3 regions of the Rhodococcus sp. G6(2025) genome follow, and region 1 is predicted to be linked to each of the others. Evidence: riboswitches for the same ligand, from Rfam matches in the RefSeq annotation. Region 1 holds a riboswitch; each other region holds the start of a gene.

Region 1 (11,416 bases):
CCGGCGACGTCTGTTCGGGGCGTGAGCGCGGCGTGAGCGGACACGAGGGCAGACACGAACTGCACGGGAACGAACCGGCGACGTCGCAGCGATCGCACGTCGTCTTCGCGCTGCTGGCCGCGCTCCTGCTCGGCGGGCTGGGAATCGCGATCGTCACGCAGGTGAAGAACACCGGGTCCGGTGACACCCTCGACTCGGCGAGCCCGGCCGATCTCCTGGTCGTCCTGGACACGCTGAACCAGCGGGAGGCTGCCCTGCGGCAGGAGATCGCATCGCTGGAACAGACCTTGGCAACGTTGCAACAGAGCGGCAGTTCCGGAGCGGCGCTCGACGAGGCGCAGGCCCGGTTGACGGCGCTGTCGATCCAGGTCGGCAGCGCACCGGCCACCGGTCCCGGGGTGACGATGCGCATCACCGACCCCAACAAGGGAGTCGGCTCCGAGGTCCTGCTCGACCTCGTGCAGGAATTGCGTGCCGCCGGTGCCGAAGCCGTCCAGATCCAGGGTGCGGACGGCCCGCCCATCCGGATCGGCGTCGACTCCTGGGTGTCCGGTTCGGCCGGCGGCGTGTCGGTGGACGGCCGGAAGGTGAACGCCCCCTACGGCGTGGTCGCCATCGGTGATCCGCCGACTCTGGCGGCGGCCCTGAACATTCCCGGCGGGGTGGTCGACACGGTCGCGCGCAGCGGCGGACAGCTGACGATCGAACAATCGCAGCAGGTCACGATCGCCGCCTTGCGGGAGGCGAAACCTCGCCAATACGCTCAGCCCGGAAATTGATCTTCGCATCCGCCCGCGGATTGCCATCGAAAGGAAGCCACTGTGAGTGAGCTCGAAATTCCCGCCGATCGTCGGTACACCGCCGAACACGAGTGGGTCGAGCGGACGGGGCCCACGACGGTACGCGTCGGCATCACCGATTTCGCGCAGTCCCAGCTCGGCGACGTCGTGTTCGTCCAGCTTCCGGCGGTCGACGAGGCCGTGACGGCGGGCGAATCGTTCGGCGAGGTGGAATCCACCAAGAGCGTCTCCGACATCTTCGCCCCGCTGACGGCGAAAGTCGTTGCCGCCAATGCCGATCTGGACGGCAACCCGGAACTCGTGAACTCCGCGCCCTACGGGCAGGGGTGGCTGGTGGACCTCGGTGTCGACGACGAGGCGACCCTCGACGCGGCACTGGCCGAAATGCTGGACGCCGCCGGCTATGCAGACATCACGGCAGGATAATTTCCCGAGAACACGCGAGGCGGTAATCGGATGGTTTCGGAAGGTGCCGACAGCCCGGAAACCGGGTTGCCGGAAAAATCCGCTGTCGGAATACCGGTTCGTAATGTGCTGGCGGCCTGTCTCACTACACGCACCGGCGTGCGCAGGGTACGGTCGATGTTGAACGCATGTGCCGTGTCGGGGCGCAGGTCCGTAGTTTGAATGTGATCGTGGGAGTTTGCACAGAAGTTAATGTGCACGGGAACCGAATTATGTAGTACCGAGTGGCATTGCGTAGTCCAGCGAATCTTGCTGGATGATCGAACTAGGAGGAGAAACGGTGAGCGAGAACGGCAACGACGCGGTCTATGGGGAGACGCCGGCGGAAACCACGTCGGTCTTCCGCGCGGACTTTCTCAATGAGCTCGACAACTCCTCGGCAACCCAGGCTCCGGAAGCTCCGGTGTCGGGTGTGGAGGGACTGCCCGCAGGCTCTGCTCTGCTCGTCGTCAAGCGTGGACCGAACGCAGGGTCGCGCTTCCTGCTCGACCAGCCGACGACGTCCGCGGGACGGCATCCCGACAGCGACATCTTCCTCGACGACGTGACCGTCAGCCGTCGTCATGCGGAGTTCCGTCAGGAGGACGACGAGTTCCAGGTGGTCGACGTCGGCAGCCTCAACGGCACCTACGTCAACCGGGAGCCGGTCGACTCGGCTGTCCTGGCGAACGGTGACGAGGTCCAGATCGGCAAGTTCCGACTGGTCTTCCTGACCGGACCCCGGACCGCTGCCGGTGGCTCGCAGATCGGTGAGACGTCAGCTGGTGCGGGTAGCCAATGACCGCGGTGCGGCAGCAGCAGGCGCAATCGGGGATGTCGATCGGCTCCGTGCTGGATCGACTCCGCCCCGATTTTCCTGATGTGACGATCTCGAAGATCCGATTCCTCGAAGCCGAGGGTCTCATCAGCCCCCAGCGCACTCCCTCGGGGTATCGGCGATTCTCGATCGCCGACTGTGAACGACTGCGCTACGTCCTCACTGCGCAGCGCGATCAGTATCTGCCGCTGAAGGTCATCAAGGAGCAGCTCGAGGCCATCGACAGAGGTGTGGCCACGGTCGGCGCAGGCGATTCTTCGCCGCGCCGGCCGCGCGCGCTCACGGTGGCCCCGGGCGAGGTGTCCCCGGAGGAGTTCCTCACCGACCGCGAGGTGCGGATCAGCCGCGACGATCTGATCGCCCGGGCAGGGATCGACGAGAAGTTCCTCGGCGAACTGACCCGCGGAGGCCTGGTCGTTCCCGGGCCGGCGGGATTCTTCGACGAGGACGCGGTGACACTGGCGCGCACCGCGAGGGCGATGTCCGAGTTCGGACTCGAGGTGCGGCACCTGAGGGCGTTCAAGCTGGCGGCCGACCGCGAGGCCGGGCTGGTCGCGCAGATCGCCGGGCCTGTCGCCAAGGGCCGCGACGCCGGCGCCCGTGATCGCGCCGAGGAGATGGTGCGCGAACTGGCCGCCCTGTCTCTGACGTTGCACACCTGCCTGGTGAAGTCGGCAGTCCGGGGTGCGCTCGATCGGTGAGGTGAACTCGCCGACCGTCCCCACTTCCCAACGACGCTGCGCTCGAACGGCTGTACGGTCGAAGAGCAGACACGAATCGAATAGAATCCTGGTACGGCATTGTGTGCCGCGGACGGACCATTGCAGGGTGGAGGCAGACGCGATGAGCGAAATGCACGTGATCGGAGTTCGTGTCGAGCAACCCCAAAGTCAACCTGTTCTGCTGTTGCGTGAAACCGACGGCGAGCGGTACCTGCCCATCTGGATCGGCCAGACCGAGGCCACCGCGATCGCACTCGAACAGCAGGGCGTCGAGCCTGCGCGTCCGCTGACCCACGATCTCATCAAGAACCTGATCGAAGCCTTCGGTCGCACCCTGAAGGAAGTTCGCATCGTGGACCTGCGCGAGGGCACGTTCTATGCCGACCTCGTGTTCGACCAGAACACCCGCGTCTCGGCCCGCCCGTCCGACTCCATCGCCATCGCACTGCGAATCGGGGTGCCGATCTTCGCCGAGGAAGCGGTACTCACGGAGGCCGGTCTGGTTATGCCCGACGAGCGCGAGGACGAGGTCGAGAAGTTCAAGGAATTCCTCGAGTCCGTGTCGCCGGACGATTTCAAGGCAACCGACGGCTAGTTTGCGCCGTCGGAAAAGCCTCGGGCGCGGAGTAACGGTTGAGGTTCCTCCGGCGCGTTGCGTTGACCCCGTCTCTTCGGAGTCATAGCGTTCAGTGCAGTGATTTTCTGCCCTGCAGATTGTATCGGGCGTACGCTGAGTAGGTTCAGGGTACGGACTTGCTCGATGTCACTGGTGGCGCTTGCGCCGCTCGATGTGCTGTGGCTGTGCCGCGGGCACTGGCGACGCGCGTCACAGGCGCACTGATCGTCGGGTTCAGTGCAACATGCGAGAGGGAGTAGTCAGTGGGAGATCGGCCGCAGGAGAATGCGCTGAATCTTGCGCCCGGCGACAACGTTGCCGAGTCCGAATTCAGCTCCGAGGAGATCCAACCGGGCCTCTTCCCGGACGATTCCGTGCCCGACGACCTCGTCGGATACCGCGTCCCCATCGCCTGCCAGATCGCGGGAATCACCTACCGGCAGCTCGATTACTGGGCTCGCACGTCGCTCGTCGTGCCGTCCATTCGTGGCGCAGCAGGTTCGGGCAGCCAACGGCTGTACTCGTTCAAAGACATCCTCGTCCTCAAGATCGTCAAGCGTCTGCTCGACACCGGAATATCCTTGCAGAACATCCGAGTGGCCGTCGACCACCTCCGTAAGCGCGGAGTGCGGGACTTGGCCAAGATCACACTTTTCTCGGATGGGACCACGGTCTACGAGTGCACGTCCCCCGAAGAGGTCGTCGATCTGCTCCAGGGCGGGCAGGGTGTCTTCGGTATCGCGGTGAGCGGTGCGATGCGCGAACTGACCGGCACCATCGCCGATTTCCCGGCCGAGCGCGCCGATGGCGGCGAGAGCGAACAGAGCCCCGAGGACGAACTGGCGTCGCGGCGCAAGAACCGCGCGAGCCGCAAGACGGGCTAGCCCGCATCCATCGGAGCGCGGCGCTGCCTGCGCCGCCATCTGCAGCCGTGACATAGACTGGCGGTGCGTCGACGCCGTGCGGGAGAGTTCCGGGCACCGCAAGCACAGAAACATCGTGTGTGCGGGAGTTCGGGCGCCGAAGGAGCAACACCTCCCCGTCAATCTCTCAGGCAGACAGGACCGTGCGGGCTCCGACGTCTCTGGAAAGCGGTGGGAGCACCCACCCGCCCACGGGGAAAGGGCCGTCTTCACACCCGAACGACGGTACCGAATCTCTCAGGCGCTCGATTCGAGCAGGCGACAGAGGGGGAGGGACGTTCCGCTACGCGGGGCGTGTCCTGATCCTCCGAACTGCTTGGGAGTTGTCGTGATCGACGCTGGAAGCCGTACATTCGCCGATCGTCATGTCGGCCCGAACGCTGCGGAACTCGCGCACATTCTCGAACTGGTCGGAGCCGATTCGCTCGACGACCTCGCGTCGAAGGCCGTCCCCGCCGTCATCCTGGACGGGGTGACGGGCGGCATCGCCGACGGCCTCGACGCGCTGCCTGCACCGGTGTCCGAGCACGAAGCGCTCGCCGAACTGTCCGCACTCGCCGCGCAGAACACCGTGGCGACGTCCATGATCGGTCTCGGCTACTACGACACCCTCACCCCGCCGGTGCTGATCCGGAACATCATCGAGAACCCGGCCTGGTACACGGCCTACACGCCGTACCAGCCCGAGATCAGCCAGGGCCGCCTCGAAGCGCTCCTCAACTTCCAGACGATGGTCGCCGACCTGACCGGCATGGAGGTCGCCAACTCGTCGATGCTCGACGAAGCCACCGCCGCCGCCGAGGCGATGACGCTGCTGCGCCGGGCGAGCAAGAGCAAGTCCCCGCGGTTCGTCGTCGACGCCGACCTGTTCCCGCAGACGCTGGCCGTCGTCGAGACCCGGGCCGAGCCGCTCGGCATCGAGATCGTGGTGGCCGACCTGTCCGCCGGCCTTCCGGACGGTGACTTCTTCGGCGTCCTCGCGCAGATGCCTGGCGGGTCCGGCCGCATCGTCGACTACACCGACGTGATCGCCGCCGCCCACGAGCGCGGCGCACTGGTCGCGGTCGGGGCGGATCTGCTGGCACTCACGCTCCTCACCCCGCCCGGCGAGATCGGGGCCGACGCCTGCTTCGGCACCACCCAGCGGTTCGGTGTCCCCATGGGCTTCGGTGGCCCGCACGCCGGTTACCTCGCCGTGCACACCAAGCATGCACGTCAGCTCCCCGGCCGTCTGGTGGGCGTCTCCGTCGATGCCGACGGTGACAAGGCGTACCGGCTGGCGCTGCAGACCCGCGAGCAGCACATTCGCCGCGAGAAGGCGACGTCGAATATCTGCACCGCTCAGGTGCTGCTGGCGATTCTGGCGGCCATGTACGCCAGCTACCACGGCGCCGAGGGACTGAAGGCGATCGCCCTGCGCGTGGCGAACACGGCGCACTCCCTGGCCGCCGCGCTCCGCAGGACCGGGGCTGTCGTCGTCCACGAGCACTTCTTCGACACGATCCTCGTTCGAGTCGCCGGCCGAGCCGCGGACGTGGTGGCGAAGGCGAAGGACGCCGGCATCAACCTGCGGTTCGTCGACGCGGATCACGTCGCCATCGCGTGTGACGAGGCCACCACTGCCGACGACGTCGCCCAGGTGCTGGCGGCGTTCGGCGGCGAAGGCGCCGTGACCGAGGAAGCGGGCACGTCCGTCCCCGACGCGCAGCTCCGCGGATCCGACTACTTGCAGCACGAGGCGTTCACCCGGTATCGCACCGAGACGGCGATGCTGCGCTACCTGCGGGCGTTGTCCGACAAGGACATCGCACTCGACCGCAGCATGATCCCCCTCGGTTCGTGCACGATGAAGCTCAATGCCACCGCCGAGATGGAAGCGATCACCTGGCCCGCGTTCGCCGGACTGCACCCGTTCGCGCCGACCGGGGACACACCGGGAATCCTCCGCATCATCAAGGACCTCGAGAACTGGCTCGTGGCCGTCACCGGCTACGACGCGGTCAGCCTGCAGCCGAATGCCGGTAGCCAGGGCGAGTACGCGGGGCTGCTCGCGATCCGTAACTACCACCTCAGCCGCGGAGACGACCACCGCGACACCTGCCTCATCCCGTCGAGCGCCCACGGCACCAACGCCGCATCCGCGGTCATGGCCGGGATGCGCGTCGAGGTCGTCGCCTGCCGCCCGAACGGTGACGTGGATCTGGACGACCTGCGGGCGAAGATCGCCGACCATGCCGAGCGCCTCGCGGCGATCATGATCACCTACCCGTCCACACACGGTGTGTACGAGCACGAGATCGCCGACATCTGCGCCGCCGTCCACGACGCCGGCGGCCAGGTGTACGTCGACGGCGCCAACCTCAACGCCCTGGTCGGCCTGGCCCGTCCCGGCCGGTTCGGCGGCGACGTGAGCCACCTCAACCTGCACAAGACGTTCTGCATCCCGCACGGTGGCGGTGGCCCCGGCGTCGGTCCGATCGGTGTGCGGTCCCACCTCACGCCGTTCCTGCCCGGACATCCGCTCGCACCGGAACTCGGCACAGCCGGACCGATCTCCGCGGCCCCCTACGGCAGTGCGTCGATCCTCCCGATCACGTGGGCGTACATCCGGATGATGGGCGCCGTCGGGCTGCGCCGCGCAAGCCTGACCGCCATCGCCTCGGCCAACTACATCGCGCGCCGCCTGGACGAGTACTTCCCGGTCCTCTACACCGGCGAGGGGGGAATGGTGGCACACGAGTGCATCCTCGACCTCCGGCCGATCACCAAGGACACCGGTGTGACCGTGGACGACGTCGCAAAGCGCCTCGCCGACTACGGTTTCCACGCACCGACGATGAGCTTCCCGGTGGCGGGCACCCTGATGGTGGAGCCCACCGAGAGCGAGAACCTCGAAGAGATCGACGCCTTCTGCGAGGCGATGATCGCGATCCGCGCCGAGATCGACCGCGTGGGCGCGGGGGAGTGGCCGGTGGACGACAACCCGCTGCGCGGTGCCCCGCATACGTCCGGTTGCCTGGTCGCGGAGTGGAACCACCCCTACACCCGTGAGACAGCGGTGTTCCCCCGAGGCAAGGCACGGCCGAAGGTGTGGCCGGCGGTGCGGCGCATCGACGGTGCACACGGCGACCGCAATCTCGTGTGCTCCTGCCCGCCGATCTCCGCATTCGAAGACGCCTGACACAGCCGATGCCCGTCCCGCTCACGCGGGGCGGGCATCGCTCGCTCAGTCCTCGCGCACCAGCTCGAGGATCGTGATCTCCGGTGGGGCGCCCACCCGCACGGGCGGACCCCACGTGCCCACACCGCGGGTCGTGTAGAGGACGGTGTTTCCGATGCGGTCCAGTCCCGTCACCGACGGCTGCTGCAGCGGCACCAGATAACGCAGCGGCCACATCTGCCCGCCGTGCGTGTGCCCCGACAGTTGCAGGTCGACACCGAGGTCGGACGCTTCCAGTGCCTGCCGCGGTTCGTGCGCGAGCAGCACGACGAACGTCGACGGGTCGCGTCCGGCGAGCGCGGCCGGAAGGTCGGGTTCGTACGGGGCCGGCGAGGAATAGTCGTGGATGCCCGCGACGTCGAGGGTGGCGCCGCCCCGGGTGATCGTCGCGCGCTCGTTGCGCAGCGTCCGGATGCCCAGCCGGTCCCACACATCCAGCCAGCGACCACCGTCGTCGGCGTAGAACTCGTGATTGCCGCTGACACCGAACACCCCGAGCGGGGCCTCGAGGTCGCCGAGCGGTTGCAGATCGGGCGACACCTTGGCGACGGTCCCGTCGACCAGATCGCCCGCGATCGCGACGAGATCCGGCTGCTGCGCGTTCACCAGGTCGACGACCCGCCGGGTGAAATCCACTCCCCGCGCCGGGCCGACGTGAAGGTCGGACACGAGCGCCACACGCACACCGTCGAACTCGGCGGGCAGACGCTTCAGCGGCACCCGAACCCGCACGATCCGTGGCCGGGCGGCCTCCGACACCCCGTAGCCGGCGGCGCCGACGGCACCCACCACCACGACGGCGGTGGCGATGCGCAGGCTTCGCCGCCGCGACAGATCGACCTGTTCGTCGTTCCCGGTGCCGCGCAGGCGGCCGAACAGCCGCGTCAGCAGCGACGCCAACGCGACCAGGAGAAGCCCGAGCACCAGATAGAACATAGCGCCGAGCCACACCCAGCCCACCCATCCCGGGGGACGCGCCCATCCCGGATCGAAGGCTTCGCCGCTGCCGACGCCGATGACCGCGAGAACCCACAGGACCACGAGGGTCACGTCGACGACCACCGACCAGGGCCGGCCCAGCCCGGTGGCCCGCACGAGTCGCCGATGGAGCCACCATGTGACGAGTGCGAGGAAGACCGCGAAGACCAGGAGCCTCGTCACGACAGCAACTTGCTGATCGCGGTCGGCAGTGCCGCTCCGTCCGAGGACGCGACCTTCTCCAGCGACCCGCCGGTGCGATCGGCCAACGCCTGCAACGTGTTGAGGTCGGAGTTCTCGCCGATCGTCACCACGTCGATGCGCACCGGCTTCGACGTGCTCGAGGCCGCAGCGATGGCGGACAGCAGATCCGCGCGGGCAACGGAGTCGTCGTTGGCCCCGTCGGTGACGAGCAGCACCGAGTTGGTGCGGCCCGGCGTGTATCCGTCCACCGCGCTCTTGTAGGCCGCTTCGAGCGACGTGTACGTCGAAGACCCGGTGGCGGGTGTCGCCTTGGCGAGCCGGGCGTCGAGTGCCTGCCTGCGGGTGCCCTCCGTGAAACCGCCCGCCGAGAGGGGACCGGTCGCGACCACGGTCGTGTACGGCCGCGACCCGTCGAGCGTCGTGCTGTACTCCCACAGCCCGAGGTTCGACGAGTCCGGAGAACGGTCGACGTGGGCTGTGAGCGCTGCCGTCGTGTTCGCGAGGCGCGTCGCCGTCCCCTCGCGCTCTCCCATCGAGCTGGAAACGTCGAGCAGGACGGTGGAGGTGCGGGGGGTGATCGGATTCCGGATCACCTGCATCAGCTCGGCCGCAGCGGCCGCATCGGCGGGAACGAGGGTGGATTCGAAACCGGGAAAGGCCAGCGCGGTGTCGTCGGGCCGGGCGAGTCCCTCGACTCGGAACCCGGCGTCGGCCAGGACCTGTGCCTGTTCGGGTCGACGGACGAACTCCGCGAACTGCGCGGCGGCGCGGCTCTGTGTCTCGTCGACGGACGGGCCTGCCAGAACGGCCGCGGGGTGATCTGCCACGGGTGTCGGGCCTTTCGGCATCGATGTGGTGATGTCGGCTCCGGGTGCGTCGCGCAGGGCCTGGTAGACCTGCTGTTCGGTGGCCGCGACCGCGTGGATGCCGGAGGTGGCGGGATCGCCCTGCTCGGCCAGCGCGGTGAGCGCCTCCCGCGTCGTCGCGGGCTTCGTCTCCGACGACGCCTCGTAGCCGAGCGCCAGACCGGTGAGTGCCGACGTGACGGGAGCAGAACGAGCCTGCTCCTCCGTCACCGGACCCGTGGGGCTTCCCGCGACCGCGGCTGCAACCGCTTCGACTGCCATCTCCGTGCTCTCGGCGCCGGGGCCGACGGGGAGCGCCATCCCCAGGCTGCCCCAGCCCGGCAGGCCGAGAGTCGCGAGGGAATCGCGGCCGGTCTGCAGCGACGGCAAGTCCTTCCAGTCGATCGCCGGCGTGCCCGGCGAGTTCGCGAACGCCGTCCGGACCGCGAGCACGACGGGGCTGGTCGCCACGGGACGCGCTTCGCCGCTGATGACGCCGGTCGCCGAAACCTGCTTGACGGAATGCGAGCTCGACGGAATCCACAGAGCGGGGCGAGGCCCGAGCGCCGCTGCGTCCCACGGGCCGTCCGGCCCCGCGGACAAGGCGTCGCGCACGGTGTCGGACGCGACGGCGGTGACCGTCACCGACACGCACTGATCGCGGATCACCGGGGCAGTCTCCGTGAAATGGTCGGCGAGAGTCTGGAGCTGGGGTGCGATGTCGGGATCCGCCACGACCGCGAGCACGGATTCGCCTTCGACGCAGGCGCCCGCGGCAGCCACGCCCTGATCGGTGATCCGGTCACGCAACTGGAACCAGCCCACGACACCTGCCGCGATCACGACGACGAGACCGAGCACGATCAAAGGCCCCCTGCTGATACCCCTGGCGCGCGATTCGCCGCGATGCTGCCCCACGTGCTTTCCAGCCCCTGTCCGACGAGTTCGACGTTGACCCTCGCAGTGTAGTGATGCGCAGGATCAACCCGACCTGACACGTGAGTGGCAAAGCGTGCGCGAGCACGCTTTGCCACTCACGTGGGGGGCGACCGGTCAGGCGTTGGCTGCTTTGTATTCGCGGCGGCGGCGGTGCAGGATCGGTTCGGTGTAGCCCGACGGCTGCTTGGTGCCGTCGAGGATCAGTTCCTTCGCGGCCTGGAAGGCGATGTTGGTGTCGAAGTCGGGGGCCAGCGGCCGGTAGGTGGGGTCGTTCTGGTTCTGCCGGTCCACGACCGGGGCCATCCGTTGCAGCGACTGCACGACCTGGTCGGCGGTGACCACTGCGTGCCGGATCCAGTTCGCCAGCAGCTGGGACGAGATGCGGAGGGTGGCGCGGTCTTCCATCAGGGCGACGTCGTGGATGTCGGGGACCTTGGAGCAGCCGACGCCGGCGTCGATCCAGCGGACCACGTAGCCGAGGATGGACTGGCAGTTGTTGTCGAGCTCTTCCTGCTTCTCGGCCTCGGACCAGTCGGTGTTCGGGGCGAGGGGGATGGTGAGGATCTCGTCGAGGGTGGCCCGCCGGGTGCCCGTCAGCTGGTTTTGGACGGCGACGACGTCGACCTGGTGGTAGTGGGTGGCGTGCAGGGTGGCCCCGGTCGGGGACGGCACCCATGCGGTGTTCGCGCCGGCCTTGGGGTGGCCGATCTTCTGCTCGAGCATCTCGGCCATCAGCTCGGTCATCGCCCACATGCCCTTGCCGATCTGCGCCCGCCCCTGCAACCCGCAGGCCAGACCGGTGTCGACGTTCCAGTCCTCGTAGGCGGTGATCCAGGTCTGCTTCTTCATCTCGGCCTTGCGGATCATCGGCCCGGCCTCCATCGAGG
Region 2 (11,416 bases), 2.1 Mb from region 1:
GGCGCCGACGTCATCAAGATCGAGACCCCGCACGGCGGCGACGACACCCGCGGATGGGGGCCGCCCTTCGTGAACCCTGCTGACGCCAAGCGGGAATCGACGTACTTCCTGTCCGCGAATCGGAACAAGAAGTCGATCACCCTCGACCTCAAGGCCGAAGACGGACGGGCCACCCTCGAATCCCTCGTCCGGCGCGCCGACGTCCTCATGGAGAACTTCCGCACCGGCGTCCTCGACCGGTTGGGATTCACCACCGAACGGCTCGCGGAGCTGAACCCGCGCCTGGTCGTCCTGTCCATCAGCGGTTTCGGTCACGACGGACCCGAAGGCGGACGCGCGGGGTACGACCAGATCGCGCAGGGCGAGGCCGGACTGATGTCGCTGACCGGCCCCAATCCCGACGACGTCCAGCGCGTCGGCGTGCCGATCGCGGACCTGCTCGCCGGCATGTACGGGGCGTTCGGCGTCGTCGCCGCCCTGCAGGAACGTGAGCGCACCGGACGGGGCCGCGTCGTACGAACGTCGTTGCTGGCCAGCGTCGTCGGCGTGCACGCCTTCCAAGGGACGAAGTGGACCGTCGCCGGCGAGGTCGGTGAGGCGCAGGGCAACCACCATCCGTCGATCTCGCCCTACGGGCTGTTCCGCACCGCCGACGGCGCCGTCCAGATCTCGGTCGGCAGCGAAGGACTGTGGAAGCGGTTCTGCGCGGGCTTCCACCTCGATCCGGAAACCCCCGGAATGGCCACGAATCCCGAACGCGTCGAGAACCACAAGCAGGTCCTGGAACTGGTCGAGGACGCGTTCGGCGCGTACACCAGCGACGAACTTCTCGTCGAACTCGACCGCATCGGAGTGCCCGCGGGACGCGTCCGGACGATCTCCGAAGTCTACGAATGGGAGCAGACCAAGTCGCAGGGACTGCTCGTCGACGTCGACCACCGCACACTCGGCAACATCACGCTGCCCGGCCCGCCCCTGCGGTTCTTCGAACCGGACGGCACCGAGGTCACCGAGACCCGGCACACCGCACCACCGGTCCTCGGCGCGGACAACGACACCGTGATGTCGTGGCTGAAAGAGTGCAGCTGATGGCTCGCCTGACCGCTCCCGAACTGCTCGACCTCGTAGTCGACGCCGGCACGTGGGAGTCCTGGGACACGCCCCCGATCCAGGTCGCGGCGGACTCCGAGTACGCCGACGAACTTCTTCGCGCACAGGAGAAGACCGGCCTCGACGAGGCGGTGCTGACCGGAGTGGCCACCATCCGCGGCCGCCGAACGGCAATCCTCGTCTGCGAATTCGGCTTTCTCGGCGGCTCCATCGGAGTGGCCGCAGGCGAGCGTCTCGTCGCCGCGATCCGACGCGCCACGCGCGAACGCCTTCCGCTGCTCGCCCTGCCCACGTCCGGTGGCACGCGAATGCAGGAGGGAACGACCGCGTTCCTGCAGATGGTCAAGATCACGGCGGCGGTGATCAAGCACAAGGAGGCGCACCTGCCGTACCTCGTCTACCTGCGAAGCCCCACGACTGGCGGTGTCTTCGCATCCTGGGGGTCGCTGGGGCACGTCACCATCGCTGAACCGGGAGCGCTCGTCGGCTTCCTCGGACCGCGCGTGTTCGAGGCGCTGTACGAGTCGCCGTTCCCGGCGGGCGTCCAGACCGCCGAGAACCTGCACGCGCACGGACTCATCGACGCGGTGCGGCCGCCGGATCAGCTCGCCGAGATCGTCGACCGCGCGCTGCGCATCATCACCTCCGGCCGTGGTGGCCGGCCGTCGCTCGCGGACGCCCCCGTCCACGAGAGTCTGCCGGACGTCCCCGCCTGGGATTCGGTGGTCGCCTCGCGCCGCGAGGACCGGCCGGGGGTGCGGGAGGTGATGTTCCACTCCGCGTCGGATGTTCTTCCGCTCAACGGAACCGGTCAGGGTGAGGTCGATCCGGGCTTGATCCTCGCCCTCGTCCGGTTCGGTGATATGCCGTGCGTCCTGCTCGGCCAGGACCGTCGAGGGCAGACCACGCGGTCGCCGCTCGGCCCGGGCGCTCTGCGGGAAGCCCGCCGGGGAATGCGGCTGGCGGCGGAACTGAACCTGCCGTTGGTGACGGTCATCGACACCGCGGGCGCGGCATTGTCGAAGGAGGCGGAGGAAGGCGGTCTGGCCGGTGAGATCGCGCGCTGCATCGCCGACATGGTCTCGCTCGACGTCCCCACCATCTCCCTACTGCTCGGGCAGGGCACCGGCGGCGGCGCGCTCGCGTTGATCCCGGCCGACCGGGTGCTCGCGGCCCAGCACGGCTGGCTCTCACCCCTGCCACCCGAAGGTGCGAGCGCGATCCTGCACCACGACATCGCGCACGCTCCGGACATGGCCGCCCGGCAGGGAATCCGGTCGTCCGATCTCCTCGCGAGCGGCATCGTGGACGAGGTGATCCCCGAATTCCCGGACGCGGCAGACGAATCCACGGCGTTCTGCACCCGGGTGGGTGCGGTACTCCACCGCGAACTGTCGCTCCTCGATGCGGCAGACACCACCCAGCGACTCTCCGACCGTGCGGAGCGATTCGACCGGATCGGTCTGTTGCAGCCCGCACATGCGTGACCGCGGTGCCGGGGATCCCGATCGGATCCCCGGCACCGCGTCCATTCACTGGTCCGCGCGGACTAACGTCAGCATTCGACGAGATTCACCGACACGTTCACCGCGAGACCGCCGGTGGAGGTCTCCTTGTACTTCGAGCTCATGTCGGCGCCGGTGGCCCGCATCGTCTCGATCACCTGATCCAGGCTGACCCGGTGGGTGCCGTCGCCGCGCAGAGCCATCCGGGCGGCGTTGATCGCCTTGCCCGCCGAAATGGCGTTGCGCTCGATGCACGGAATCTGCACCAGGCCGCCGATGGGATCACAGGTGAGACCGAGACTGTGTTCCATCGCGATCTCCGCCGAGTTCTCCACCTGCTCCGGGCTGCCGCCGAGGATCTCGGCGAGCCCGGCGGCGGCCATGGACGCCGCGGAACCCACCTCGCCCTGACAGCCCACCTCGGCCCCGGAGATCGAGGCCCGTTCCTTGTACAGGGATCCGATTGCGCCTGCCGCCAACAGGAATCGCACCGACGTTCCGTCCGGGTCCGCCTTCCCGGCGGGGGTGTAGTGCAGCGCGTAATGCAGGACCGCCGGGATGATGCCGGCCGCCCCGTTGGTGGGGGCGGTGACGATGCGTCCGCCGGAGGCGTTCTCCTCGTTGACGGCGAGGGCCACCAGATTCACCCAGTCCTCGGCGAACGCGGGATCACGACCCGGATCCTCCAGATTCAGCCGCTCGTACCAGCCGCGGGCGCGGCGGCGTACCCGCAGACTGCCGGGCAGGTACCCGTCCCGGCTGATTCCGCGGTGCTGGCACTCGACCATCACGTCCCGGATGTGCAGGAGCCGCGCCCGGACCGCCGGCTCGGGCCGGAGGGCGCGTTCGTGCTCGAGCATGACCTCGCTGATCGTGAGCCCGTAGTGCTCGCTGAGGTCGAGCAACTCGCGCGCCGACCCGAACGACAGCGAATTCGCGCCCGCGGCGACGGGCAGCTCCGGTTCGGCGCCGGTGACGACGAATCCGCCGCCGATCGAATAGTACGTCTGCGCGTGCAGTTCACGGCCGGTCACGCTGGTGGCGGTGAGGGTCATGCCGTTGGGGTGAAAGTCCAGGACCGTCAACGGGTGCAACACCATCTCGTCTTCGGCGAGCGGGATGTCGACCGTCCCGCCGAGACGGATCCGCCGACTCGCCCGCACCTCGTCGAGTCGCGTCTCCATCTCCTCCGTGGCGATGGTTTCGGGCCGATACCCCTCGAGGCCGAGGAGGATCGCCGACATGGTGCCGTGGCCGGCGCCGGTGGCCGCGAGCGATCCGTACAGATCGACACGGACACCGGCGACGTCCCCGAGAAGGCCGAGTGTGTCGAGGTCGTCGACGAACGTGCCCGCCGCCCGCATCGGCCCGACCGTATGCGAACTCGAGGGTCCGATACCGACCGAGAACAGGTCGAACACACTGATCGTCACGAGTTACAAGCCCGGGTAGAGCGGGTACTTGTCGGCCAGTGCCCGCACTTCGGCGGCGAGTCTTGTCGTGTCGGCGCCGTCCGCTGCGGTGAGAGCTTGGGCGATGAGGTCGGCGACCGTCACGAAGTCGTCGCGGCCGAAGCCGCGGGCGGCGAGTGCCGGGGTGCCGATGCGCAGACCGGACGTCACCATCGGCGGCCGCGGATCGAACGGGACGGCGTTGCGGTTGACGGTGATTCCGATCGCATCGAGGCGGTCCTCGGCCTGCTGCCCGTCGATGGCGGCATCCCGCAGGTCGACGAGGACGAGGTGCACGTCCGTGCCGCCGGTGAGGACGCTGATTCCGGCTTCCTTGACGTCGGGTCGGCTGAGCCGTTCGGCGAGGACCTTCGCACCGTCGAGGCAGCGTTCCTGACGCTCCGCGAAGTCGGGTTCGGCCGCCATCTTGAATGCCGTTGCCTTGCCTGCGATCACGTGTTCCAGTGGGCCGCCCTGCTGGCCGGGGAACACCGCGGAGTTGATCTTCTTCGCGATGGCGGCGTCGTTGGTCAGGATGATGCCGCCGCGGGGTCCGCCGAGGGTTTTGTGCGTCGTCGACGTGACGACGTGTGCGTGCGGGACGGGGGACGGGTGGAATCCGGTGGCGACCAGACCCGCGAAGTGGGCCATGTCGACCATCAGGTATGCGCCGACCTCGTCGGCGATTTCCCGGAAGCGGGCGAAGTCCAGGTGCCGGGGGTAGGCGGACCAGCCGGCGATGATCAGTTGCGGCCGGTGCTCGCGTGCCGCCTTCGCCACCTCGTCCATGTCGATGCGGTAGTCCTGCTCGGACACCCCGTAGGCGGCGACGTTGTAGAGCTTGCCGGAGAAGTTGAGGCGCATGCCGTGCGTGAGGTGGCCGCCGTCGGCGAGGGATAGTCCGAGGATCGTGTCGCCCGGCTCGATCAGCGCGTGCATCACCGACGCGTTCGCGGTGGCGCCGGAATGCGGTTGCACGTTAGCGTATTCGGCGGCAAACAGCGACTTGACGCGGTCGATCGCGAGCTGCTCGATCGTGTCGACGTGCTCGCAGCCGCCGTAGTAGCGCCTGCCCGGGTACCCCTCGGCGTATTTGTTGGTCAGCACGGACCCCTGCGCCTGCATCACCGAAAGCGGTGCGTGGTTCTCCGACGCGATCATCTCGAGGCCGGTGCGCTGGCGCCCCAGCTCCTTGCCGATCAGTGCGGCGACGTCCGGGTCGAAATCCGCGAGGTCGCGGTTCAGGACGCTCATGCCTGCACCCCGTTCTTCTCGGCATACTCGGCCGCGGTGAGGAGTTCGCCGGCGGCGGAAGGCTGGACGGCGAACAGCCAGCCCTCGCCGTAGGGGTCGGAGGTGACCAGTCCCGGGTCGTCGACGGCGGCGGTGTTGATCAGGGTGACCCGGCCGCTCACCGGCGGATACAGCTCGGACACGGTCTTGGTGGATTCGACCTCGCCGCACGATTCGCCGGCGACGATGGTCGCACCGACCTCCGGCAGGTCGACGAAGACCAGCTCGCCGAGCGAGTTGACGGCGACCGACGTGATGCCGACGCGGACCGGCTCGTCGGGGAGCGTGGCGCCCGGCTCGATCAGGACCCACTCGTGATCGTCGGTGTAGCTGCGGTCGTCAGGGAAGGCGTGCGAAGACATGTGTGACCCTTTCGGGGCTGAAGTGGGTGGGAACGGCTCAGGAGCGGCGGTAGAACGGCGACGGCGTGACCACGAACGGTTCCTTCTTGCCGCGGATGTCCACGGTGAGTTCGGTGCCCGGTTCGCGGAACGCGACGTCCACGAAGGCGAGCGCGATCGGATGCCCGAGCGTCGGGGACAACGCCCCGGACGTGATGGTGCCGACCGCCGATCCGCCGGACGCGTCCAACACGGTGTACTCGGCACGGGCGGCCCGGCGGCCGCTTCCGGCGAGGCCGACGAGCACCCGCTGCGGGGACTGATCCGACAACTTCTGCAGGGCATCGCGGCCGACGAATTCCTTGTTCAGCCGGACCACCTTGCCGAGCCCGGCCTCGTACGGATTCGTGCCGAGGTTCAGTTCGTGGCCGTACAGCGCCATTCCGGCCTCGAGGCGGAGGGTGTCGCGGCAGGCGAGGCCGGCGGGGACGCCGCCGCGGGTCGTGGTGGCGTCGAGCAATGCGCGCCACAACTGTACGGACAGCTCGTTCGGCACGTACAGCTCGAAGCCGTCCTCCCCGGTGTACCCAGTACGGGCGAGGAGGACGTCGATGCCGGCGACCACCGCGCGCGCGACCGCGTAGTACTTCAACTCCGCCACAGTGTCGACCTGCTCGGCGGGAACGAGGGACTGCACGATGCCCTGCGCGGCCGGTCCCTGCACCGCGATCAGTGCGGTCTCCGCGGACTGATCGTCGACGTTCGCGGAGAAACCCTCGACGCGTGCCGCCAGTTCGCGGTGCACCGTCGGCGCGTTGGCCGCATTGGCCACCACGAGGAAATGCTCGTTGGCGAGACGGTAGACGACCAGATCGTCGATGACTCCGCCGTCCGCATTGCACAGGAGGGAGTACTTGGCTCTGCCGACGCCGATCTTCGAGAGTTCGCCGGCCAGAGCATAATCCAGGACCGCTCCGGATTCGGGTCCGGTGACCGCGATCTCGCCCATGTGCGAGAGGTCGAACAGTCCGGCGGTCTTGCGGACGGCGTGGTGCTCGGCGAGTTCGCTGTCGTACTTCAGCGGCATCTGCCAGCCCGCGAAGTCGGTGAAATGGGCTCCCAGCGCGCCGTGCTCGCCGAGCAGCGGGGACGCGGGCGTCGTGGTGAGGGTCATGCGAAGGCCTCCTCGGGGGTCTCGGCGATGGCCGAAGTGTCGATGTCGGTGGTGTTCTCGAAGGCCTCGGGCGCCGGGCACGAGCAGACGAGGTTGCGGTCGCCGTGGACGCCGTCGATGCGACGCACCGGGGGCCAGTACTTGGCGGCGCGAAGCGACGCGACGGGGTAGGCGGCGAGGTGGCGGGGGTAGGGCAGGTCCCATTCGTCCGCGGTCACCTGTTCGGCGGTGTGCGGGGCCTGACGCAGTGGGCTGCGCTCGAGCGGCCACACGCCATCGCCGACCAGGTCGATCTCGCGGCGGATCGACACCATCGCCTCGATGAAGCGGTCGAGTTCGGCCAGATCCTCGGACTCGGTCGGCTCGACCATCAGGGTGCCGTTGACGGGGAACGACAGGGTGGGCGCGTGGAAGCCGTAGTCGATCAATCGCTTCGCGACATCCTCGGCGGTGACGCCGGTCAACTTGGTGATGGGCCGGAGGTCGAGGATGCACTCGTGTGCCACCAGACCGGACGGGCCCGTGTAGAGGACCGGGAAATGCCGATCCAGCGACCGGGCGACGTAATTGGCTGCGAGAACCGCGGTTTCGGTGGCGCTCGTCAGCCCGTCCGGTCCCATGAGTGCGATGTACGCCCACGTGATGGGCAGGATGCCGGCCGATCCGTAGTTGGCCGCCGACACCGGGGTGCCGAGGTCGTCGCCGCCCAGCGGATTACCGGGCAGGAACGGCGCCAGATGCTCGCGCACCGCGACAGGCCCGACACCGGGACCACCGCCGCCGTGCGGGATGCAGAACGTCTTGTGCAGGTTCAGGTGTGACACGTCGCCGCCGAACTTACCTGGCTGTGCGAGGCCGACCAGCGCATTGAGGTTCGCGCCGTCGACGTACACCTGGCCGCCGGCCTCGTGCACCAGATCGCAGACCGTCCGCACGTCGCTCTCGTACACGCCGTGTGTGGACGGGTAGGTCAGCATGATGGCGGCCACCGCGCCCTCGTGCGCCGCGATCTTCGCGCGTAGGTCGCCCACGTCGATGTTGCCGTTCTCCGCGGTCGCGACGACGACGACCTTCATGCCCGCGAGAACCGCGGACGCCGCGTTGGTGCCGTGCGCGGACTGGGGGATGAGGCAGACGTTGCGTCCGAAGTCGCCGCGGGATTCGTGATAGCCGTGGATCGCGAGCAGCCCGGCCAGCTCACCCTGGGATCCGGCGTTGGGCTGCAACGAGACCCGGTCGTAGCCGGTGATCTCGCCGAGCCAGCGTTCCAGGTCGGCGACGAGCTCGAGGTAGCCGGCCGTCTGCGCGACCGGGGCGTACGGGTGGATGGACGCGAACCCGGGCCAGCTGATGGGTTCCATCTCGACAGCGGAGTTGAGTTTCATCGTGCACGATCCGAGCGGGATCATAGTGCGGTCGAGCGCGAGGTCCTTGTCCGACAGTGTGCGCAGGAAGCGGAGCATCGCGGTTTCCGAGCGGTGATCGTGGAACACAGGGTGCTGCAGGTAGTTCGACGTCCTGGCGAGTGCCGAAGGCAGTTCGGCCGCCGCGACGGTCGTCGGCTGCGCACCGAACACGGCGACCACCCGCCGGACGATGTCGTCGGTGGTGCACTCGTCGCAGGCGATCGCAACGTGATCGGCGTCGACGAGGCGGAGGTTGATGCCGTCCCGATCGGCCGACTCCACGATCGCCCCGGCACCCGCCGGGACCCGCACGAGAACCGTGTCGAAGAAGCTGTCGTGGACGATTGTGTGACCGGCGGCGCGCAGGCTTCCGGCGATGGTCGTCGCGTGGTCGTGCACCCTATTTGCGATGGCGCGCAGCCCTTCCGGACCGTGGTAGGCGGCGTACATCGCGGCGACGTTCGCAAGCAGTGCCTGCGCCGTGCAGATGTTGCTGGTCGCCTTGTCACGCCGGATGTGCTGTTCGCGGGTCTGCAGTGCCAGCCGGTAGGCGGTCTTCCCGTCGACGTCGACGGACACTCCGACGAGACGGCCGGGCAGCATGCGCTCGAGCCCGCCGCGCACGGCCATGTAGCCGGCGTGCGGTCCGCCGAAGAACAGGGGCACACCGAAACGCTGCGCCGACCCGACGGCGATGTCGGCGCCCTGCTCGCCGGGCGGCGTCAGGATCGTCAGCGACAGCAGGTCCGCCGCGACCGTGGTCAGCGCGCCGCGCGCCTTCGCCGCGGCGATCATCGGAGCCAGGTCGCGCACCGCGCCGCTCGCACCGGGCGCCTGGAAGACCACCCCGAACATGTCACCGTCGGGCAGTTCCCCGGACAGTTCCGCGACCACCACCTCGATGCCCACCGCCTTCGCTCGTCCCCGGACGACGGCCAGCGTCTGCGGCAGGCAGTCTGCGTCGAGGACGACGCGGTTGGTGGCGGACTTCGACTTGTTCGCCCGCCGCATCAGCAGCACCGCCTCCATCACGGCGGTCGCCTCGTCGAGCAGCGACGCGCCGGCCAGGGGAAGGGCGGTGAGATCCTCGATGACGGTCTGGAACGTCAGCAGCGCCTCCAGCCGGCCCTGGGAGATCTCCGGCTGGTACGGCGTGTAGGCGGTGTACCAGGCGGGGGACTCGAGCATGTTCCGCCGCAACACCGCGGGCGTGATGGTGTCGGAGTACCCGAGGCCGATCATCTGGACGCGGATCTCGTTGTGCTCCGACAGTGCCCGCAGATCGGTGAGAACTTGCTGCTCGGACCGCGCCGCGGGCAGATTCAAGGGCTGTGAGCTGCGGATCTGGTCCGGCACCGCGCTGTCGATCAGGTTCGCGAGACTGTCGTAACCGAGGGCGTCGAGCATCCGCCGCGACGCGGAAGCATCAGGACCGATGTGGCGGGACGGAAAGTCGCTGGTGAGGGGCACGCCGTGGGTGGCGGTGCGGGGTTCTGCTGGCACGAGGTGACTCCGGTTTCGTTGAGTCCGGACCGCACCGGACATCGACAAGGGGGCACCTCCCCGCTCTGTCCTGAAACCTGAGAGTTTGGGCGCACCGCAACTACGGCGTGCTCTTCACCTTCGGTAAGTTCCGGCTTTACGGCCGATACTTTCTCCAGAGTTGCCTCTGCGCTGCGGTACTGGGGCCTGAGAGATTCCCGGGGAGGAAGTTGCTCCTACGGCGCCTCCGAAACGGAGGTTCTCCCGCTGCGCGTCAACGGCGTCTTCAGTTGTGATTGGCCAAACAGTACACAGACGCCGCGGGTTTGTCTCCTTGGACCGACGGTGTTGCCAAAAGTCCTCGTCGTTTGGCATCCTCGATGCATCTTCGCTCCGACGTGACCGCACACGCCGGACGATGAGAGCCCAGATGCCCGCAGCCGCAACGGTTGTCGAAGTGTGCTCGCTCTCCCCAATCGCCTGCCCCGGTTCCGCGCTGTCCACCGCGCGGGTCCGACGACGCATACCGACCGGTTTCGACCGGCCCTAGGAGTTCCCCACATGACTGCACAGCCTGACGGCCGCCGACTGCTCCGCCTCGAAGTCCGCAACGCTCAGACCCCGGTCGAACGCAAACCGTCGTGGATGAAGGTGCAGATGCGGACAGGCCCCGAATACCGGGACCTCGCCGCCCTCGTCGAACGCGAGAACCTGCACACCGTGTGCCAGGAAGCGGGATGTCCCAACATCTTCGAATGCTGGGAGGACCGAGAGGCGACCTTCCTCATCGGCGGAAGCCAGTGCACCCGGCGGTGCGACTTCTGCCAGATCGACACAGGCCGCCCCGCCGCACTCGACCGGGGCGAACCCAGGAGGGTCGCCGAGTCGGTGCAGACCATGGGCCTTCGGTACGCCACCGTCACCGGGGTTGCCCGCGACGATCTGTGGGACGGCGGCGCCTGGCTGTACGCGGAGACGGTCCGGCAGATTCACGAACTGTGCCCGGGCACTGGCGTCGAACTGCTGATCCCCGATTTCAACGCCGATGCCGCGCAACTACGCAAGGTGTTCGACACCCGCCCGGAAGTACTCGCGCACAATGTGGAGACTGTTCCCCGGATATTCCGTCGTATCCGCCCTGCCTTCACGTACGAGCGGTCCCTCGAGGTGATCACACGGGCTCGGGAGGACGGCCTGATCACCAAGTCGAACCTGATCCTCGGGATGGGGGAGACCACGGACGAGGTGATTCAGGCCCTCCGGGACCTGCACGCGGCCGGCTGCCAGTTGATCACGATCACGCAGTATCTGCGGCCGTCGGCCCGGCACCATCCGGTGGCACGGTGGGCGACGCCGGACGAGTTCGTCATGCTCGACGGGATCGCCCGCGAGATCGGCTTCCTCGGCGTCCTGTCCGGTCCGCTCGTGCGCTCCTCCTATCGGGCCGGCCGCCTCCACGCGGAGGCCGTCGCCGCAACCGCAGTTCACTGAACCCCACCCTCTTCCGTTCCAGCAAGGAGTTCCCATGTCCCACCGATCTGCAGATGTCGTCATCCTCGGCGGCGGTTCCGGCGGCTACGCGGCCGCCATCCGCTCGGCCGAACTGGGCCGTTCGGTCATCCTCGTCGAGGAGAACGAACTGGGCGGCACCTGC
Region 3 (7,791 bases), 2.1 Mb from region 1:
GGTCGCGGACAGTGCCCGCACCGCCTCGCAGTTCGGTATCGACGTCACGTTCGACGGTGTCGACCTCGAGAAGGTCCTGAGCTACCAGAACACCATCGTCACCCGACTGCACAAGGGACTGCAGGGCCTCGTCGACTCGTACGGCATCACCGTCGTCAACGGCCGCGGCCGGTTGGTCGGACCCAACGGAGTGGAGGTCGACGACGAGCTGATCACGGGCGGCGCCGTCGTCCTGGCAACGGGGTCGTCGCCGAAGACGCTGCCCGGCATCGGCATCGGTGGCCGGGTCGTCACCAGCGACCAGGCTCTCGTGTTGCCGTTGGTCCCCAAGAAGGCGATCATCCTGGGCGGCGGCGTCATCGGCGTCGAATTCGCCAGTGTCTGGGCGTCGTTCGGCGCGTCGGTGACGATCGTCGAGGCGATGCCACGGCTGGTGCCGAACGAGGACGAGACGATCTCCAAGTACCTCGAGCGGGCATTCCGCCGCCGCAAGATCGCCGCGAAGACAGGTGTGCGGGTGACGGAGGTGACGCAGGACGAGGACGCGGTGTCGGTCACCCTCGACTCCGGCGACGTACTCGACGCCGACGTCGTGCTGGTCGCAGTGGGGCGCGGACCCAACACCGCGTCCATGGGGTACGAGGAGACCGGAGTGATGCTCGACAAGGGCTTCGTGGTGACCAGTGATCGACTGCGCACCACGGTCCCGAACGTCTTCGCGGTCGGCGACATCGTCCCCGGGCTCCAGCTGGCCCACCGCGGGTTCCAGCAGGGCATCTTCGTGGCGGAGGAAATCGCCGGGCTCCGTCCGGAGGTCATCGACGAGACCGGCATCCCGCGGGTCACCTACTCCCACCCCGAGGTCGCGTCCGTCGGGTTGACCGAGACCGCGGCCCGGGAGAAGTTCGGCGAGAACGTCGAGACCGTCACCTACGACCTCGCCGGCAACGGCAAGAGCCAGATCCTCAAGACGTCGGGGGCGGTCAAACTCGTGGTGGCGCCGACCGGGGTCGTCGTCGGCGTGCACATGGTCGGCGACCGAGTCGGTGAGCTGATCGGTGAGGCGCAGCTGCTCTACAACTTCGAGGTCGACGCCGCGCAGGCGGCGAAGTTCGTGCACGCCCACCCCACGCAGGGCGAGGCGCTCGGCGAGGCACTGATGGCAGTGGCCGGCAAGCCACTCCACGTCCACGGCTGACCCCCATGTGAGTGGCAAAGTGTGCTGGCGCACGCTTTGCCACTCACATGGGGTGTTCGGCATGCGAACGCGCACTGGCGATTTCCGACCAGGAACTGTTGTGAGTTAACACGCCGGAACGGTGAAGTCATGCTTTCGTAATACGTCTGCGGAACAGTACGTCTCGAGTCAGTTCGATTCGGAACCATCTCGATGGTTTCTCCCTATGAACCTGGCTGGAGAGTTCCGGGACCGTGTCCCGGGCGCCGAAGGAGCAAGTACCCACAAACTCTCAGGCACCAGGACAGTCAGGGTCGGGAACTCTGGAGAGCAGCGTGTCGGCTGTAACGGCACGTTCACCGACGGGGCACGATGACCACTCGCACGAGTGTGTCTCCAAACTCTCAGGTTACGGAACAGAGCGGGTGTCAGCCGAGGTGATCCACCGGATCACCCTCACATCGCTCGAGCAATCGGTTCACCGGTTGCTCACTCTCCCTGGGAGATCCATGAATGTGACTGCTAGTGGGGCATCCACGGACATCATGGCTGTCGCCAACTCGCCTGTTCTCTGGGTGGCCGTTGCCGGCATCTTCGTCGTCATCGTCGTGCAGTCGGCGATCTACATGACCGCGGTCCGCAAGGTGGCACCCGTCGCGGACATGTCGCCGGAAGACATGAAAGTCTCGTTCCGCTCCGGCGCCGTCTCGGCGATCGGACCGTCCCTGGCGGTCTGCCTCGTGGCGATCGCCCTGCTCGCCCTCTTCGGCACGCCCGCCGTCCTGGCCCGCATCGGCCTGATCGGTTCCGCCGCGTACGACGTGTCCGCGGCCAGCATCGCCGCCGACTCCATGGGCGCGAAACTCGGTACCGACACCTACACCCAGAACGTCTTCGTCGTCGCATTCTTCGCGATGAGCATCGGCGGCGTGATGTGGATGCTGTCCGCGCTCGTCCTCACCCCGCTGCTCAAGCGGGGTGACGCGAAGATCCGCACGGTGAATCCGGCGTTGATGGCGGTCGTTCCGTCCGCGGCCCTGATCGGCGCGTTCGCGTCGCTGGGCTTCCAGGAACTCACGAAGTCCAGCTATCACATCGTTGCGTTCGCCGCCTCCGCGGTCGCAATGGGGATCTGCCTGTTCGTGGCCCGGACGTCCGGCAAGGGCTGGCTCCGTGAATGGGGGCTGGGTATTTCGATCCTCGTCGCCCTCACCGTCACCTACCTGGTCACCTCCTGATTCACGACACGCACGGAAAGGACTTTTCGATGACTACCGACGAAGCCGTAACGGTGTCCACCGGCGCGCGTGAACTCGCCGAGTTCGACAAGACGACGTCCCGCTGGGGTCGTATCACGATGATCGTGGGGCTGCTCCTGTCGATCGGTGCGCCCCTGTACCTGGTGTTCTCGGGTGAGGTGGACGTCACCGCAGGCCAGTTGTGGACCGCGTTCGCCGCGGTGGCCGGGACATTCTTCATCATCTGGCTGGTCGAACCCCTGACCTATTTCCCCATCCTCGGCCCGGCCGCGATGTACCAGGCGTTCATGATCGGCAACATCGCGAACAAGCTGTTGCCGGCCGCGCTGATCGCGCAGACGAACATCGGAGCCAAACCGGGAACCAAGCGGGCCGAACTGGCTGCGGTCCTGGCGATCTGCGGCGCCGCGATGGTGCACCTCGTGTCCCTGGCTGTGTTCGTGGGGCTGCTCGGCACCTGGCTGATCAGCGTGATTCCCTCCGACATCGTGACCGTCACCCGTTCCTACATCCTTCCCTCGGTCCTGGGGGCGGTCCTCGTGCAGGCGATCGTGTCGATGAAGCAGCCCCGGGCCACGGTGGTCGCGCTGCTGGTGGCCGCGGTCGTCACGTTCGTCGTGGTTCCGGCGATGCCGAGCCTCGCGCTGTCGTCCACCGCCATCGCGGTGATCGTGACGGCGGTCCTCGCCTGGTTCCTGCGGAACAAGAACGACCAGAGCCCGGCCGAGCTCGCGACCATCGAGTAAGAATCGATACGCGGAGATATCTCACCTTCACCTGATTCGAAAGAAGGCTCCATGACCGACCTGCCGATCGCGCTCACCGACGAGCTGCGGACGAAGATGCACGACCTCTACTACCACCTGCACGCGCACCCGGAACTGTCCATGCAGGAACACAAGACCGCCGAGCTGATCCAGAGTTCCCTCGTCGCCCTCGGGATCGACACGTTCGTCTGCGGCGGCACCGGAGTGGTCGGTGTCCTGACCAACGGTGAGGGCCCCACGGTGGCCTTCCGCGCCGATTCCGATGGGCTGCCGATCGCGGAAGACACCGGCGTCGACTACGCCAGCGCCGCCACCGGACACCTCGACGACGGCACCGAGGTGCCGGTGATGCACGGCTGCGGCCACGACACACACGTGGCCACCCTGCTCACCGTCGCCGAACTGCTCGCAGGCGCGCGGGAGGCGTGGGCCGGAACGATCGTGTTCCTCTTCCAGCCCGGCGAGGAAACGGCCGCCGGGGCGAAGGCGATGGTCGAGGACGGCCTGTGGGACCGGGCACCCAAGCCGGAGATCGTTTTCGGGCAGCACGTCGGGCCGATGTTGGCCGGCACCGTGCACGTCACGAGCGGCGACGCGATGGCCATGGCCGATTCGCTGAAGGTCACCGTCTACGGCCAGGGTTCACACGGCTCCCAGCCGCAGGATTCGATCGACCCGATCATCCAGGGCGTCAACATGATCAACCGAATCCAGACCATTGTGTCCCGCGAAGTGCACCCCCTGAAGCCGGCGGTCGTCACGGTTGCGACGTTCCATGCGGGGCTGAAGGAGAACATCATCGCGGACCGGGCCGAGTTCACGATCAACGTGCGCACCCTCGACCCCGAGGTGCGTGAGCAGGTCAATGCCGCGCTGCGCCGCATCATCTACGCCGAGGCCGCCGCGTCCGGGGCGCCGAAGCCGCTGATCGAGGAGCTGTACACGTTCCCGCGCAACTACAACGATCCCGACGCCACCGCCGAACTCGTCGCCGAGCTGCAGAAAGTGCTGGGCGAGAACAACGTCACGCCGTCGTCTCCGATGATGGGCTCGGAGGACTTCGGTCTGCTCGCCGAGGCGATCGGTGTGCCGTCGGTGTTCTGGATGTTCGGTGGCCACACCGCGGAGACCCTCGAGAGCGGAAAGCCTGTGCCGGTGAACCACTCACCGTTCTTCGCCCCCGTCGCGGAACCCACCCTGTCCACCGGCGTCCAGGCGGCGATGACGGCGATCCTGTCGAAGGTCGGGATCTAGGCCCTCCGGGCCCGTGCGCCTTTCTGGTTGTTCCAGCAACCAGAAAGGCGCACGGGTGGCGGAGCCGCCTCAGTGGGTGGTCAGCGGCGCATCCGCGGTGGCGTCCCCGGCGTCCACGCCGGTCTTCTCGAACCGCAGTCGCGACACGGCGAGTCCGGCGAGGACGAAGGACACGGCCACGAGGATGTACAGCTGGGTGGGCGACCAGTCGCGGTCGAGGAGGGCGCCCGCGACGATCGGGGACGCGATGGCGCCGACGCGGCCGATGCCGATGCCCCAGCCGACGCCGGTGGCCCGGACGGCGGGCGAGTAGACCGACGGCGTGATCGCGTACAGCCCGGCGATGCAGCCGTTGGCGAAGACGCCGATCAGGGCGCCGAGCCCGAACGCGATGACGATGGACGCGGTGGCGGGAACGAAGACGACGAGCAGTACGCCCGCGATCGCCATGTAGGCGATGAGCACACGCTTCAGGGCGAAACGTGCGGACAGCGCCCCGAGCAGGGTGGCGCCGAAGATGCCGCCGAGGTTGAGGAGCACTCCGCCGGTGACGCCCTGGTTCGCGGACATGCCCGCCTCGACCAGCAGTTTCGGGGTCCAGCTGGTGACGAAGTAGAAGCCGAACATCGCCATGAAGAATGCGAACCACACCAGGAGTGTGCTGCGGCGGCGCTGCGGTGACAGCAGGACGCGCATCGCGAATCCGGCGTCGGCGGTGGCGGCGGCACGCGGTGCGGGCAGCTCGTTGAGTCGCGGCTGACCGACCCGCTGGGCGAAGGCATTGATCCGGTCGAGTGCGTTGGCCGGTCGCCGGACGAGCAGGAAGTCGATCGATTCGGGGAGCCGGGCGTAGACGACGGGGATGATGGCCGCCGTGCACAGTCCGCCGAACAGGAACACCGAGCGCCAGCCGAGCGAGTTCTGCAGGACGACGGCGATGATCCCGCCGAGGGTGGCGCCGACGGCGTAGCCGGTGGAGTTGAGACTCACCGCGAGCCCGCGCCAGCGGTTCGACGCGTACTCACTGGCGATGACGTTGCTGCTGGCGAGGATTCCGCCGATGCCGACGCCGGTGAGGGCGCGGAGCAGGCCGAGTTGCATCGCGTTCTGGCTGACCGCCGACAGCAGCATGCCCGTCGACGCGAGTGCCAGGCACAGCAGGATCATGGCGCGGCGGCCGATGGTGTCAGCCCACGGCGCCAGGAACAGCGATCCCGCGGCCATGCCGAACAGTCCGGCGCTGAGCAGGAGGCCGACGACCGAGCCGGACAGATCCCACTCCTGCGATACCGACTGGGCGGTGAACGCCATGACGAGGACGTCGAAGCCGTCGAGCACGTTGAGTAGACCGCAGATGGCGATGGCGCCCCATTGGTAGCGCGTCATCGGGCTGTTGTCGATGCGTTCGCGTAGGTCGAATTGCATGCGCGGGACCTGTTCTTCCTCGGAGGTGGGCTGTGATGTGGCTCACGACTCACCTACCGTGGCGGACGGGTCACTCGTTTCCAACTTCGCTTCCGAATGTCGGAATACAGAAGTGGCGGTTGCACGCGGTACTGGGCCATGATTTCTCTGTTGACAACTGGAAGGGTCCGGGCGACCGGCAGTGGGCGAAAGGTCCATGGATGTGACTGGCTCGGGTTTCGGTAATTCCTGGTCGGCGGAGCGGTTGTTCGCCGGGCCGGGCGAGACACGGGAGCGGCTACGCCGCACCGAGTGGGCGGCCACGCCGCTGGGCCCGGTCGAGACCTGGTCTGTCGAGTTGCGGGCGGCGGTACGCACGGTGCTGCCCTCCGAGGTCCCGATGTTGCTCTGGTGGGGTCCTGAGCTCGTGCAGATCTTCAACGACCCGTACACCCGGGTCCTCGGCGCCAAGTATCCCGCCGCGATCGGCGAACCCGGGGCGCAGTGCTGGGCGGAGATCTGGGACGAGGTGGGACCGCTCGCCGAGCAGGTGATGTCGGGCGGCGCGGCGACCTACACGGAGAATCAGCCGCTGTACCTGCTGCGGCACGGGTACCTCGAGGAGACGTACTGGACGTTCTCCTACAGTCCGGTGCAGGACGAGGACGGGAACGTCGCCGGCATCTTTGTGGCGACGACCGACGTGACCGCGACCGTGCTCGGGGAGCGGCGACTGGAGACGCTGCGGCAACTGGGCACGGTATCCACCGCGGGCGGCGACGATCCGCTCGTCGACGCCTGCCGTGCGGTCGTGCGGGTTCTCGGCGACAGCGGACAAGACGTTCCGCTGGCCGCGATCTACCTCCGCCGGGAGGTCGCCGGCGGCTCGGGCGACGACGCCGCCGACGACCTCGTGCTCGTCGGTGCCGTCGGAGTGGACGACGACGGCGAGTTCAGGCCCGCCCGGATCCCGGCGACCGACGTCACCAGCCACCGTGTCCGGGTGCCGGGCGAGTTCGAGTCCGCCGGGTCGAAGGCGGTGACGGAGGTGCGGCTGTGTCCGTTGATCGTGACGGGTCACGCGGAGCCGGTGGGTGTGCTCGTGCTCGGGATCAGTCCGTATCGCGCGTTCGACGACGCGTATCGGGGCTTCGCCGAGTTGGTGACGGCGAAGGTGTCGACGCTGATCTCGGACGCTCTGGCCTACGAGTTCGAACGGGACCGCGCGGCTGCGCTGGCGGAACTGGACGCGGCGAAGACGCGGTTCTTCCAGAACGTCAGTCACGAGTTCCGTACCCCGTTGACCTTGCTGCTGGGCCCCCTCGAGACTCTGCGAGAGCGGACCGGGGACGAGTCGCCCGCAGATCAGCGTGACGCGATCGCGGCCGCGCACCGGGCAGCGGTCCGGCTACAGCAGCTCGTCGACGACCTTCTCGATCTGTCCAAGGCGGAAGCCGGCCAGCTGCTGCCCCGCCCGGAGCCGACCGATGTCGGCCGGTTGACCGCCGAATGCGTGAGCATGTTCGATTCCGCCGCCGTGCAGGCCGGACTCGCGCTCCGGGCCGACATCGACGAAGGCGCCGGTCCGGTCGAAGTGGACCGCGAGATGTGGGTGAAGATCGTGCTGAACCTCGTGTCGAACGCGGTCAAGTACACCCGGTCCGGATCCGTATCCGTGGCGCTCCGCCAGGACGCCGGCCGGCTGGTGCTCAGCGTGACCGACACGGGTGTGGGCATTCCCGCCGAAGAACGGGAACGCGTATTCGACAGGTTCTATCGCGTCGAGGCCGGCGGATCAGGCGGCGTCGGCATCGGGCTTTCCCTGGTGGCCGATTTCGCCGCTGCACTCGGTGGTTCCGTCGATCTCGACAGCGCACCGGGCCGGGGCAGCACCTTCACCGTCCGCCTACCGCGGGTCCCGGCGCCGGAC

Evidence for each region. A riboswitch is a leader RNA that binds a small molecule or an ion and turns the genes downstream of it on or off. The one in region 1 is predicted to bind glycine.
Region 2: it holds a riboswitch for glycine, as region 1 does, so the genes downstream of both, gcvP (aminomethyl-transferring glycine dehydrogenase) here and gcvP (aminomethyl-transferring glycine dehydrogenase) in region 1, are expected to answer to the same signal.
Region 3: it holds a riboswitch for glycine, as region 1 does, so the genes downstream of both, ACLIVD_RS33325 (DUF5058 family protein) here and gcvP (aminomethyl-transferring glycine dehydrogenase) in region 1, are expected to answer to the same signal.

What each region holds. Positions count from the first base shown of each region.
Region 1 is NZ_CP179750.1:5,093,815-5,105,230, reverse strand. Features, by position in the region: gene ACLIVD_RS23415 (small basic family protein) at 1-25, shown strand, start outside; gene ACLIVD_RS23410 (DUF881 domain-containing protein) at 33-779, shown strand; gene gcvH (glycine cleavage system protein GcvH) at 822-1,226, shown strand; gene garA (glycogen accumulation regulator GarA) at 1,546-2,046, shown strand; gene ftsR (transcriptional regulator FtsR) at 2,043-2,783, shown strand; gene ACLIVD_RS23390 (bifunctional nuclease family protein) at 2,926-3,399, shown strand; gene ACLIVD_RS23385 (MerR family transcriptional regulator) at 3,684-4,304, shown strand; glycine riboswitch at 4,374-4,497, shown strand; gene gcvP (aminomethyl-transferring glycine dehydrogenase) at 4,672-7,524, shown strand; gene ACLIVD_RS23375 (metallophosphoesterase) at 7,570-8,724, opposite strand; gene ACLIVD_RS23370 (substrate-binding domain-containing protein) at 8,721-10,451, opposite strand; gene ACLIVD_RS23365 (malate synthase G) at 10,644-11,416, opposite strand, start outside.
Region 2 is NZ_CP179750.1:7,198,139-7,209,554, reverse strand. Features, by position in the region: gene ACLIVD_RS33370 (CaiB/BaiF CoA transferase family protein) at 1-1,089, shown strand, start outside; gene ACLIVD_RS33365 (carboxyl transferase domain-containing protein) at 1,089-2,597, shown strand; gene ACLIVD_RS33360 (L-serine ammonia-lyase) at 2,666-4,048, opposite strand; gene glyA (serine hydroxymethyltransferase) at 4,052-5,320, opposite strand; gene gcvH (glycine cleavage system protein GcvH) at 5,317-5,721, opposite strand; gene gcvT (glycine cleavage system aminomethyltransferase GcvT) at 5,759-6,874, opposite strand; gene gcvP (aminomethyl-transferring glycine dehydrogenase) at 6,871-9,825, opposite strand; glycine riboswitch at 9,948-10,039, opposite strand; gene lipA (lipoyl synthase) at 10,324-11,253, shown strand; gene lpdA (dihydrolipoyl dehydrogenase) at 11,288-11,416, shown strand, end outside.
Region 3 is NZ_CP179750.1:7,190,301-7,198,091, reverse strand. Features, by position in the region: gene lpdA (dihydrolipoyl dehydrogenase) at 1-1,198, shown strand, start outside; glycine riboswitch at 1,404-1,495, shown strand; glycine riboswitch at 1,499-1,599, shown strand; gene ACLIVD_RS33325 (DUF5058 family protein) at 1,687-2,415, shown strand; gene ACLIVD_RS33320 (hypothetical protein) at 2,445-3,182, shown strand; gene ACLIVD_RS33315 (amidohydrolase) at 3,234-4,457, shown strand; gene ACLIVD_RS33310 (MFS transporter) at 4,527-5,882, opposite strand; gene ACLIVD_RS33305 (response regulator) at 6,079-7,791, shown strand, end outside.